Heliomicrobium gestii: one gene and its partner. The protein of the gene in region 1 interacts with the protein of each later gene in a pairwise test. Links are inferred from orthologs where the notes say so. Each region holds a gene or a part of one and is shown in the gene's direction. Other genes may lie near its edges. The genes, in order: topA and GTO89_RS05565.

What was found.
Region 2: the proteins of topA (region 1) and GTO89_RS05565 interact in binary tests that used the Escherichia coli proteins (3 or more experiments, as listed by UniProt). The link is inferred for Heliomicrobium gestii from one-to-one orthologs.

The regions. Positions count from the first base shown.
Region 1 is NZ_WXEX01000008.1:72,356-78,656, reverse strand. What follows is about bases 1,401-4,367. They hold topA (type I DNA topoisomerase), read left to right. Parts: upstream 1,401-1,780; coding sequence 1,781-3,955; downstream 3,956-4,367. Other genes in these bases: trmFO (methylenetetrahydrofolate--tRNA-(uracil(54)-C(5))-methyltransferase (FADH(2)-oxidizing) TrmFO), read left to right, coding at 3,967-4,367; dprA (DNA-processing protein DprA), read left to right, coding at 1,401-1,729. Also shown: GTO89_RS10605 (hypothetical protein), read left to right, coding at 1-137; more of dprA, read left to right, coding at 611-1,400; more of trmFO, read left to right, coding at 4,368-5,274; tyrosine recombinase XerC, read left to right, coding at 5,346-6,301. UniProt on the Escherichia coli protein: Releases the supercoiling and torsional tension of DNA, which is introduced during the DNA replication and transcription, by transiently cleaving and rejoining one strand of the DNA duplex.
Region 2 is NZ_WXEX01000004.1:63,979-70,113, reverse strand. What follows is about bases 1,529-4,329. They hold GTO89_RS05565 (YigZ family protein), read left to right. Parts: upstream 1,529-2,508; coding sequence 2,509-3,150; downstream 3,151-4,329. Other genes in these bases: GTO89_RS17145 (LysM peptidoglycan-binding domain-containing protein), read left to right, coding at 3,451-4,329; GTO89_RS05570 (EamA family transporter), read right to left, coding at 1,529-2,370. In the rest of the region: GTO89_RS05580 (rubrerythrin family protein), read left to right, coding at 151-711; GTO89_RS05575 (TspO/MBR family protein), read right to left, coding at 770-1,237; more of GTO89_RS05570, read right to left, coding at 1,477-1,528; more of GTO89_RS17145, read left to right, coding at 4,330-5,262; GTO89_RS05550 (putative amidoligase domain-containing protein), read right to left, coding at 5,385-6,135.

The DNA.
Region 1 (6,301 bases):
TGGCCATGGACGTTTCTGAAACCAAGGGTGAATTTGTAACGATGAATGTGCTTGATCTCCAGCGGCTATGCGAATCTCTCGTGGTTTTGAACCAAATTGACGCGGAACTCGACAGCGTCGACGAAATGGACGAATAGGCGGCAACGACCCATCAAGACCCCTCAAACCCACCGCGGTAGTTGAGGGGTCTTTTCATATGTAAATATCGATCGATGGTGCGAGCGATATACCCTGGATTGACTTCTCTTGAAAAAACACACGGTTGACGAATTTTGGCGATTATTTCTTTGTATTCTCGAAAAATGCGCTGGTCGAATAAAAAGGAATTCTATCATCGCAGTCGAATAAATAGGCGATTTCATTGCCAACTCGATGAACCTTTTGATAAATCTGCTGAAGAAACGCAGGGCTGTGCCTGCTTTGCGCCACTGACCTCGCCCCGTGTCATGCATCGCTGCCATGAAATCAACAAGTTGTGATGATGACCACAAATTTCGGCGCTTTGCTTGACAGGGATTGGATAACCCGTTAATGTAGATATCGTTCGATGGTACGATTATCCAGACGGTCAAGAACCAAAGGCGCTGGCGATGGAGAGGGGACGAGACCTATGGCCCATCCCCCGGCTCTGACGGAGCAGGAAAGCTGGATCGCCCTGTCGGCATTGCCCGGCATTGGACCGCGGCGGTTTTACGCACTTCTGGGGCATTTTGGAACGGCCCGCGCCGCCTGGATGGCCGCCGATGAGCGCTGGGACGGTATAGCCGGGTTAAGCCGGCAGGGCTGGGAACGGACGCTGCAGGCGAGGAGACGGACGGAGCGAACGAAGGCGTTGTTGCGGCGTCTCGCGCAGGGCGATATCGCCGCCCTTCTGGTTACCGATGGAAACTACCCTGCGTTGCTGCGCAACATCCCTGACCCGCCACCGGTGTTGTACATACGAGGGAGGCTCTTGCCGGAAGATGGAGAAGCCCTGGCTATCGTCGGCACCCGTAAGCCGTCCCCCTATGGCGCGAAGGTTTGCGCTGCCGTCGCCCGAGAACTGACGCTTCGGAAGCGGACGATCGTCAGCGGCATGGCTCGCGGCATTGACGGGATCGCTCATCAAAGCGCCCTCGAGGCAGGGGGAAGGACGATCGCCGTGCTGGCCGGCGGCGTCGATATCATCTATCCGCCAGAACATGGCAAACTGGCCGGTTGGATTGTGGAACAAGGCGCCCTGGTGAGCGAGTACCCGCCGGGGACAAGACCGGAACCGGGCACATTCCCGGCGCGCAATCGAATCATCTCCGGACTTTCGACGGGCGTCATCGTCGTCGAGGCGGGGGAGAAGTCAGGGGCCTTGATCACCGCCGATCAGGCCTTAGAGCAGGGGCGTGATGTCTTCGCTGTGCCGGGGCCGATCACACTGCCGCAAAGCGTCGGCGCCAACCGGTTGATCCAGCAGGGCGCCAAGCTGATTGTCACCATAGAAGACATCCTTGATGAGGACCAGCGACAGTTGTGCCTGCCTTTGCTGGGACAATCGGTAGAGAACAGCCCTGCAACGGATCGACTGTCAGAGGCGGAGCGTAGAATAATGGAGATCGTCGACTGGGAACCGAGAAGCGCCGATGAACTGGCCGCCCGGCTGAGCCTTTCCGGATCAGAGGTGGCTGCCGCCTTGACCCTGCTGGAACTGAAGGGACGGGTACAAATGGAGCGGGGCGGCGGTTTTGTCGCCTGCTAGGTTATAATAGATGAAATAAGTCAGTTTTTTGATAGATAAGAGGTGACCTGGTTGTCCAATAAAGTGCTTGTCATCGTCGAATCGCCTGCCAAAGCGAAAACCATCAGCAAGTTTCTCGGTCGCCGCTACCAGGTGAAGGCCTCCATGGGCCATGTGCGCGATTTGCCCAAAAGCCAATTCGGCGTTGACGTGGAGGGAGACTTCAATCCGAAGTACATCACCATCCGGGGCAAAGGGGAACTGTTGAAAGAACTCCGGACAGCCGCCAAAAAGTCGGATCAGATCCTGCTGGGACCTGACCCTGATCGGGAAGGGGAAGCCATCGCCTGGCATCTGGCCCAAGTTCTTGGCGTCGATGAACATACGCCCTGTCGCATCGAATTCAATGAGATCACCAAATCGGCCATCCAAAATGCCGTCAAAAAACCGCGTCCCATTGACACGAGCCGGGTCGAGGCCCAGCAGGCTCGCCGCATCCTTGACCGGCTCGTCGGTTACAATCTCAGCCCGCTCCTCTGGCGCAAGATCCGCAAAGGCCTTTCCGCCGGACGGGTTCAGTCGGTGGCCGTGCGGCTGATCGGTGACAGGGAAGAGGAGATCAATGATTTCGTCCCTGAGGAGTACTGGTCCTTGACGGCTGAGTTGAAAGGCGACAAGGGGAACCTGCAGGCGCGGCTTGTTCGTCAGGACGAAAACAAACTGGAGATCAACAACGGCGAAAGGATGGACCAAGTCCTGGGGGAACTGTCCGGACAGGACTTTGTCGTCAGTGAGGTTAAAAGGAAAGAAAAGCGACGCAACCCGGCGCCGCCTTTTACGACCAGTTCTTTGCAGCAGGAGGCCTATCGCAAACTCGGTTTTACCGCTCGCAAGACCATGATGATCGCTCAGCAACTCTATGAAGGCTTGGATTTGGGAAAAGAGGGGACCGTTGGTCTCGTCACCTACATCCGCACCGACTCGGTGCGGGTTTCCGACGGCGCCGTCGAAGAGGTCCGTGAGCACATTCAGAACCGTTTCGGCGCCGACTACCAGCCGGCAGAACCGCGCGTCTATGAAAACAAGGGCAAGATTCAAAACGCCCACGAGGCGATCCGGCCCACATCGGTGGCGCGCGAGCCTGAGACGTTGAAAGCGGTGGTGACAAACGATCAGTTTAAGCTGTACAAGTTGATCTATGAGCGCTTTGTCGCCAGCCAGATGAGTTCTGCCGTCATGGATACGACGACGATCGAGATCAAGGCGGGGGCCTTCGGCTTTCGCGCCTCCGGGTCGGTGCTCAAGTTTCCCGGCTTCATGAAGGTCTACATCGAAGGTCGTGACGATGACAGCAAGGATGAGGAAGGGTTGCTCCCCGAGGTGTTTGCCGAGGAGAAACTGGCACTGCGGAAGCTCGATCCGAAACAGCATTTCACCCAGCCGCCGCCACGCTACAGCGAGGCGACCCTTGTCCGGGCTTTGGAGGAACGGGGGATCGGCCGTCCCTCCACGTATGCTCCGATCATTGAGACAATTGTCGCTCGCGGTTATGTCGTTCGTGAAGATAAGCAGTTTTACCTGACCGAACTCGGCGAGGTGGTCGTCGATCTGCTGAAGGAGCATTTTCCTGACATCATCGATGTGGAATTTACGGCAGATATGGAAGACAAGTTAGACGCTATCGAGGAAGGCGCCGCCGATTGGAAGCGCATCCTGCGCGATTTTTACGAACCTTTTCGAGAAACCCTGGAGGACGCAGAAGAAAAAATCGGCGAGATCGAGATCGCCGATGAAGTGACTGACCAGCTCTGCGAAGTCTGCGGCGCCAACTTGGTGATCAAACAGGGGCGTTTTGGCCGCTTTTTGGCCTGCCCCCGTTTCCCCGAGTGCCGTTTTACCAAGCCCTTGCTGGAGGAGATCGGCGTTCCTTGCCCCAAATGCGATGGCCACATCGTCATCAGGCGGACAAAAAAAGGCCGGAAGTTTTTTGGTTGCGCCAATTATCCCGAATGCGATTACGTCTCTTGGGAACGGCCCACCAATGTGCCCTGCCCGCAGTGCGGCAAACCGATGGTGCAAAAGGAGTCCAAAAAGCTGGGTACGCGCCGCCTCTGCACCACCGAGGGGTGCGGTTATGAGGAGGCGGTTCCGGACGGGGAGAAGGGGGCTTCTCCCGGTTGGTTGCCCGGCGCGCCTGACGATGCAGAAACGATCAAGCCATCGACAGAGCAACTTGCAGAAGAATAGGTGACGATAGAGTGACAGTAACGATCATCGGCGCCGGGCTGGCCGGTTCGGAAGCCGCCTGGCAGATTGCCCAGCAGGGCCTGCCCGTCCAACTTTTCGAGATGCGTCCCACCGAGATGACGCCGGCTCACAAAACAGGCGACTTCGCCGAACTGGTCTGTTCCAACTCCCTGCGCGGGGCCGCCCTGGAGAACGCCGTCGGTCTTTTAAAAGAAGAGATGCGCCGGCTCGGTTCGCTGATCATGGAAGCGGCTGATGCCCATGCGGTCCCGGCGGGGGGCGCCCTCGCCGTCGACCGGGAGGGTTTTTCCGCCCATATCACCGAAAAACTGGTCAGTCATCCTCTGATCACGCTGCGCCGCGAGGAGATCCGTGAAATCCCAGAGAGCCGGCCGCTGATCATCGCGTCCGGTCCCTTGACCTCACCGGCGCTCTCCCAAGCGATTCAGGCGCTCACCGGGGAGGACTATTTTTACTTTTACGATGCCGCAGCGCCCATCGTGGATGCGGAATCGGTTGATCTGTCGGTGGCTTTTTGGGCATCCCGCTATGACAAGGGCGATGCCGATTACCTCAACTGTCCCATGGACGAAAGCGAGTATGATCGCTTTTACGAGGCGCTGGTAACGGCTGAGGGCCACCCGCTGAAGGAATTTGAAAAAGAGATCTACTTCGAGGGCTGTATGCCTGTGGAAGTGATGGCCAAACGGGGCAAGCAAACGCTCCTCTTCGGTCCCCTCAAACCGGTCGGTTTGACCGATCCGCGCACGGGCAAGCGGCCTTTTGCCGTCGTGCAACTGCGCAAGGAAAACCGCCAGGGGACGATGTTCAATCTGGTCGGTTTCCAAACTCACCTGAAGTGGCCCGAGCAGAAGCGGGTCTTCCAAATGATCCCCGGTCTGGAACAAGCGGAGTTCGTCCGCTACGGTGTCATGCACCGCAACACCTTCATCAACAGCCCCACACTGCTGCTGCCCACATACCAACTACGCAAAGATCCGGGCCTATTTTTCGCCGGCCAGATCACCGGCGTGGAAGGTTATGTCGAATCGGCTGCCGCCGGTCTGGTGGCCGGGTTAAACGCCGCCCGTCACGCACAGGGACAGACACCCCTCCTTTTTCCGGCGGAGACAGCCATCGGCGCCTTGCCGGCCTACATCACCACTGCCGAAGCGAAGCATTTTCAGCCGATGAATGTCACCTACGGCCTCTTCCCGCCGCTGACAGAAAAAGTGAAAGGCAAGCGGCCTCGACAGCAGGCCCATGCCCGCCGGGCCTTGGAATCATTGGATAGCTATATGGCGGCACTAAAGGAGTAATGCGCCGAATCGACATCGACCGGTTTGCCGATCGGTTTTAAAGTGGACTGAGGGACGTCAGAGGGAGAGATATGGCAAAAAACCATCAGGGAAGCGGTGAGAAGATGGGCGATGGGATCAGGGTGCGGGATGTCGCCGAAAACACCGTAGATGATACCGTAGAAAGCAAAAATGGTGGAATCGATGGCGCGATCGGCCAGTGGGATGGCTGGATCGATTGCTACCTGCGCCACCTGGCCGGCGAACGCAATACATCGCCGCACACCCGGGCGGCTTATGCCGGTGATCTGGCGCAACTGGTCGAATTGCTGGAGCAGACGGCTTCCCCTGTGCCCAGTCCCTCGGCGGTTAGAGCCGAGCAATTGCGCCTCTGTCTCACCCGTCTGTACGCCATCGGGATGGAACGTTCGTCACTGGCGCGCAAACTGGCCGCCTGGCGCGGCTTTTTTCGCTATCTGATCCGCGAAGGGCAGCTCGCCAGCCATCCCATGAAACGGCTGAAATCTCCCAAACTCGGTCGGCCCCTTCCCAAAACACTGAGCGAATCAGAGGTGTCAGGCCTGATCGCGGCGGCTGATAAAACGAGCGAAGGCCCCCTGGCGCTGCGCAATCGAGCTATGGTGGAACTCTTTTACGCCTCCGGTTTGCGGGTGGCGGAACTCTGTGGACTCGATCTGGGCGCCCTGGACGCAAGCCTCGGCTATGTTCGCGTCCTCGGCAAAGGCGGAAAAGAACGGATCGTGCCTGTGGGGGAAGAGGCGCTAGAGGCGATCGGGCGTTACTTACAGGAGGGGCGGCCCGAGTTGGCGCGGCGGCAGCGAGAGGTGTCGCCGGCTCTCTTTTTAAACCACCGGGGAGGGCGGCTGCATGCGCGCGGCGCCCAGGACATCCTCTCCCGCATCACTGCCGGGGCGGCCTTGCAGCGAGGGGTCAGCCCCCATACGCTGCGGCACACCTTTGCCACCCACCTGCTCGACGGTGGCGCCGATCTCCGATCCGTCCAGGAGATGCTCGGCCACGCCAAACT
Region 2 (6,135 bases), on another replicon or contig:
ATGGACATGGGCACAATTACTAGTTGCTTTGCCGCAAAGGTAAAGCAAACCCCGGCTCTCTTGTACTCAAGAGTCGGGGATTTTTTTGTTTAAAAACATCGTGTCCGGTCATACTGACGATATACGCTTAGTGTGTAAGGAGAGATCTGCATGCCCTTGGAGAATGCGATGACCGCTGACTTTTTGCGTTCCGCCTATGGTGGCGAGAGCATGGCCCATATGCGTTACACCATTTGGGCCGATGTGGCGGACAAGGAGAACATGCCCAACATCGGCCGGCTCTTCCGGGCTATCGCCTATGCCGAGTGGGCTCACGCCCGCAACCATTTCCATGAGCTCCGTGAGCCAAAAGGGGATTTTACCGTTCCAGCCGGCGCCGTCTTCGGGGTAGGGAAGACGGCAGAAAACCTGATCGGCGCTCGCAACGGCGAACTGCACGAGATCGAGCAGATGTACCCCGTCTATCTGGAATCAGCCCGGTTCCAGAAGGAAAAGGGCGCCGAACGGTCTTTCCATTATGCCTTGGAAGCGGAAAAGATCCATGCCCGGTTGTTCGAAGAAGCGCGCAAATCAGCGCAGCAAGGCCTTGATCTGGCGCTCGGGCCTGTCCATATCTGCTCAATCTGTGGACACACTGTCGTCGAAGGGCTGCCTGATCTCTGCCCGATCTGCAGTGCGAAAAAGGATCAGTTCCACACCTTCAGCGCCTGAACGGTAAAATGACAAAGGCCTATCGGAGGGGTTCCGCTTGACGGGACCCCTCATTTTTTCAACGATTCAGGCGGTAGATCGTCCAGGCCAGCGCTGTGGCGAAGGAGGACCAAAGGGCGTAGGGCGCGAACAGCAGCGCCGCCGGACGGGAGTAGGGCCAGGAGGCAAAGACCAGGAGGATCGCCGTCACAGCGATGGCCGCCGTATCCAAAAAGGAATAGAAGAGGTTGCGGCTGAACGACTGGCCGATATAAAAGAGTTGGTTGAAGACCCAGTTGGCGAGAAAAACCGCTTTCCAGGTGAGGCCAAGGCGTCGCAGGCCCACTTTGTCATAGAGGATTGCCACGGCCAGGGAGATGAGGGCAAAGATGATCACCCAGCCGATGCCGATCACCATCCCTGGCGGCGACCAGGCGGGCTTTTCCAGTGATTCGATCCACTTGCGGTCCATGGGGAAAAGCCAACTCAGGGCGCTAAAGGCGACATAGGCGAGAAAGAAAACGGCAACCGATGAAAGTCGACCCATCATTCCAGTCTCCTTTTCTCATTTCTTTTCCCTTGTCGCCTTAGTTTTACGCAACCCCTTCATCGTATATCCCTTACCTTGGACGGTTTTGCTCAGTGAGGAAGATGAGGAAATAGAGGAAAAGGACGACAACTGTCTAAAATAAAAAAATGGCCGCGAAGGGCCACCGTGAATGTTGATATGATGAGTGCGTATATGACGGCCCACAACGCCGACTTGTTTCATATCAGAAATGGCTGTTACGAATGACCGCTTTCCGGCGAAGAACCGGAAGAACGCAGTTGCACAACCAAAGCCCCGGCGATGACCGACAGGGCGCCCAGCATCTGGCCTGGTGTCAGCGCCTCTTGCAAGACAAGCCAGGCGACCAAGGCGGCCACCACCGGTTCCAGGGTGGAGACGATGCCCACGGTGGCTGCCGGCAGGTATTTAAGGCTGAGGAAGTAGAGGCCGAAGGGGATCAAGGTGGCGAAAAGGGCCACATATAGCAGGAACCACCACTCTTCCGACGTCGCAGGCCAGGGAAGGGTGTAGGGCGGGGCGATAAAAAACCAGAGGAGAAAACCAATAGCCGACCCGTAGGCCAGGCAAGCCCAAGGGTGGAGATAGCGTCCGGCCTGTTGGGCGGCGACGGTGTAGGCGGCCACGAAAAAAGCCGAGGCGATCCCGGAGGCGAGGCCGACGGGGGTGATGCGCAGGCTGTTGGCCACCATCAAGAAACCGCCGGCCAGGCAAAGGGCCACGCCGGCGAGGTGGGCGAGACCGATGGGCTCCCGGCCGCGCCAGGCCAGGTAGGCTACGAGCACCACGGGACTGGTGTACTGCAAAAATACGGCTGTCGCTACGTTCGTCTGACTGACTGTAAAGAGATAGGTAAACTGCACGCCACCGAGGACGGCGCCGAGAAGCAGGACGACCGGCAACCGGCCCATGGGTAGAGAGAGCCAGCGTGGGCGGAACCGTTTTAGCAGGGTGAAAAGGACGACGGCGGTCACAAAGAGGCGTGTCTCTACGACGAAGAGGGGGCTGACGGCCCGTTGAAAGAGGAGTTTGGCGATGGTGCCGTTGATCCCCCAGAGGGTGGAGGCGAGGGCGATGAGGGCGAAGCCGAGCCAGCGGTGCCGTGTGTTCAACGTTCTGATGATCCTTTCTTCCGATCCTTTTATCCTCTTTGATTTCGGTTCGCCGGTCTTCGATTCCTGCCAGTTGTTCCGTCATCACTGCCAGGTGGGTGAAGCAAGGTAATGCATGAATGTGAGGTGGATGACAACTTGTTACCGCAGTATCGCACAGTGAGCGGGTACGGTGAAGCCGCTTTTGAGATCGAAAAGTCGCGCTTTATCGCCTACGCCGATCGGGCGGAGACGCCGGAAGCCGCCCAGCGCTTCATCGCAGCCATCCGGAAAAAACACTGGGACGCCACCCACAACTGCGCCGCCTATATGTGTGGCGAGCGCGACGAGACACAAAAAGCTGATGACGACGGCGAACCGTCGGGGACGGCGGGAAAGCCGATCTTGGAAGTGATCAAAAAGATGGGGCTTAAGGACAGCGTTGTCGTCGTGACCCGCTACTTTGGCGGGATCAAGCTTGGCGCCGGCGGTCTCATCCGGGCCTATGGCAAAAGCGCCAGCGTGGGATTGCAAGCCGCCGGGATCATTGAACGACGGCTCTTTACTCCCATCGCCATGGCAATCGACTACGGGCTGTACGGGAAGTTTGAACAGGAACTGCGACTCCGAGGCTATCGCATCATGGAGACCCAATTCGGCGCTGCCGTGACGGTGATCGCCCTGGAAGAAGCGGGGCAGGAGGAGCGCCTGGAGAAAATGGCTGCTGATTGGTCATCTGGCTGCGCCGAACTGATGCGCCGGGACGCTGTCTATGTGGACGCCCCAGTGAATGCGCAATAAATGGCATAGAAACACAGTTTGATAACTTTTATGAAAATGATATGATTACAGAAGTATGTGTCGAGTGATTCGTTGGGAGTAAAAATAGAAATAGAAAATAGTGCTGATGATTGCTGTCCTTTTAGCTATAAAATCCTTTTCTGCTTCTGTTACAGAATGTAGAAAAGCCCGGTAATTCTATGTAATAAGTAAAAATGGGTTGCGTCATTTCTGGATGTGCGTTATACTCCTACTCGTCTTTCTTTTCAAGTCGTTATCCCGATAGCGACTTTATTTTATTGGCGAAAGGAGTGACGCAACATGAAAAGGAAGATTGCATCCATTGCCGCCAGCCTGCTGGCCGGCGTGATTTTCTTCACCGGTTCCATCTCCCCGGCGGCCGCCTTCTATCAGAAGTTCACCACCGAACAGGCGATTGCCAACTACAACCAGTACCTGAGCAACTACAGGAACCTCGACGTTCCGCGCGTCAACCAGTACCGTGAACAGTACAAGAACATCAAAGGCAGCCTCGCTGACCAACTGATTGAACGGGCTGTCTGGTACATGGACAACGGCTACGCAGTCTATGGCCACCTCTATAAAGGGTACAAGGACTACGGCGTGATCGACTGCTCGAACTTCACCTCGCTGGTCTACAGTGAGTTCGGTTTCAACATCACGACGACCTCTCGGGAATACGGCTCTGTCGGCACGAAGGTCCAGGGCGTCTACGCTGCGAAAGAGGGCAGTTCCTGGACGATCAAAGGGACGGAAAAACTCCTTCCCGGCGACATCTTCACCTTCTACGCCACTGACGCCAATGGCAGCACCTATATCAGCCACGCGGCCCTTTTCATGGGCATGGTCAACGGACAGCCGCTGATCATCAACACCATGGACAACCGGCCCACGGCTATCGGCACCGTCAATGACTTCCGTTACTGGTACGGCAGCAACTTCTTCTCTGTCCAACGGGTTTTGCCCGCCGGCTCCTGGACCCCCGGCCAGACCATCACCGGTCATACGGCCAAGCCGCCGGTCATTCCTGCATCCTATATTCTGCCTCCGCAACGGCCTGTCGTGATGCCGAGCGGCACGACGACGACCCCTGCGCCGGCTCCCGCCCCGACTCCTACGCCGACCCCGACCCCGACGACGCCTCCCGGCGGCATTGAGGGACGGATCTACGCGCAGCCTGGCGACACCCTGACGATGGTCAAAGGCGCCTACCTGAAGAGCGACGCCAGCAGCGCCTCCTCTTCCATCAAGCTCATTTCCGCCGGTTCGACCGTCAAGGTCATCTCCCAGACGAAAAATGCCAACTACTGGATCTATGTCCAAGCCGCTGACGGCACGAAGGGTTATATCACGAACTCGCCCACCTATGTGAAGCTGAACACCCAGGTGGCTGGCGTCACCAACACCTACACGGTGAAGGACGGCGACACCCTTTGGACCATTGCCAACAGCCAGGGTGTCACGGTGAATGACCTGATGAAGGCCAACAATCTGACCTCCGGTTCCATCTACCCCGGCCAGGTGCTGCAGATCCCTGCCGCCGCTGCCGGTGAGTATCGTGTCGCAGCCGGAGACACCCTGTATAAAATCGCCGCTAAGCTGGGCCTTTCCCTGAACAGCCTGATCCAGGCCAACCCGGGTGTGGACGCCAACCAGCTCTATGTCGGTCAAATCCTGAAGGTTCCCCAAACCAGCCAAGCGCCGGCTCCCCAGCCGGCGCCCCAACAGGCTCCCGCCTTGACCATGGCGGAGCAGGTTGTCCAACTGGTGAACGCCGAACGGGCAAAAGCCGGTTTGAAACCGCTCCGCGCCGACAACGCCACCCTGAACCGGATGGCCCGTGACAAGGCTGTCGATATGATTCAAAAGAACTACTTCAGTCACACCTCGCCGACCTTCGGTTCTCCCTTTGCCATGATGGACAAGTACGGCATCCACTACGGCTATGCCGGCGAGAACATCGCCAAAGGGCAGACCTCGGCCCAGCAGGTGATGAACGACTGGATGAACAGTTCCGGTCACCGCGCCAACATTCTCAGCCCCAACTATGACACGATCGGCGTCGGGTACTACCAAGGCGCTTGGGTGCAGGAGTTTATCAGCGCGAACTGATGTATTCATGTGACGCAAAAGAAGGCTTCCGATAGAAAAGATCGCTCTCCAAGCACTATCACATTCTAGATAGGTTGGGGAGCGATCTTTTACTATTTATGCGACAGTGGAACCTTCCCGCCTTACTCTTCACCAAACCCCGCCAGCCGCTTGGCATATCCCAGCATCCGCAGGATGCTGAGGTTCCGCCGCCGGAAGGCCTTTGTCATATGCAACAATGAGTCCGGCTTCGCGTTTACTTCGACAATATAGGGGAAATCGGCGCGGTTGGGGATGATGTCGATGGCCAATTCTCCGCAGGGACCAACTTCCTTCTCCAACGTGGCGAGCACCTTCCTGCAGAGAGCGTCGGCCCGCTCCTTGTAGACTTCGCGCCGCTCCGCGCCCATGGCTTCTTTGAGGACGCGGCTGGCCAGGAGGTCCCATTCCACATTGGCGTTCATCGGATAGACGTTGTCTGGGGCGACGCGGGCGACGAGGCCTGAGCGCAGCCACAGGCCACGGCTGTTTTTGACAAAGTAAAAACGCGTTTCCACCGGCCGATCCCGGTACAGGAGGGGCAAGATGCCTTGTTGAATGATGGCCTTGTTGCTGTGAGGGATCTCCCTGAGAAAAGCGCCCAACTCCTTCTCGGTGGGATTGAGGACCTCTTTCCAGGCTGTCCGTTCTTCCAATTGCCGCCCTCGGGCGATGATCTTGTTGTCCGGTTCGTATTGCAGTTTGATGACGCCCCGACCCCTGTAACCGGAAGCCGGTTTGATGAAGATGACGCCGTGACGGAAGACCATCTCCAAGACCTGGCCGGCGTCCAGCAGGGGTTGGGTATCGGGAAGATGAGGGGCGATCTCGGGATGACGTTGCAATACATTATGG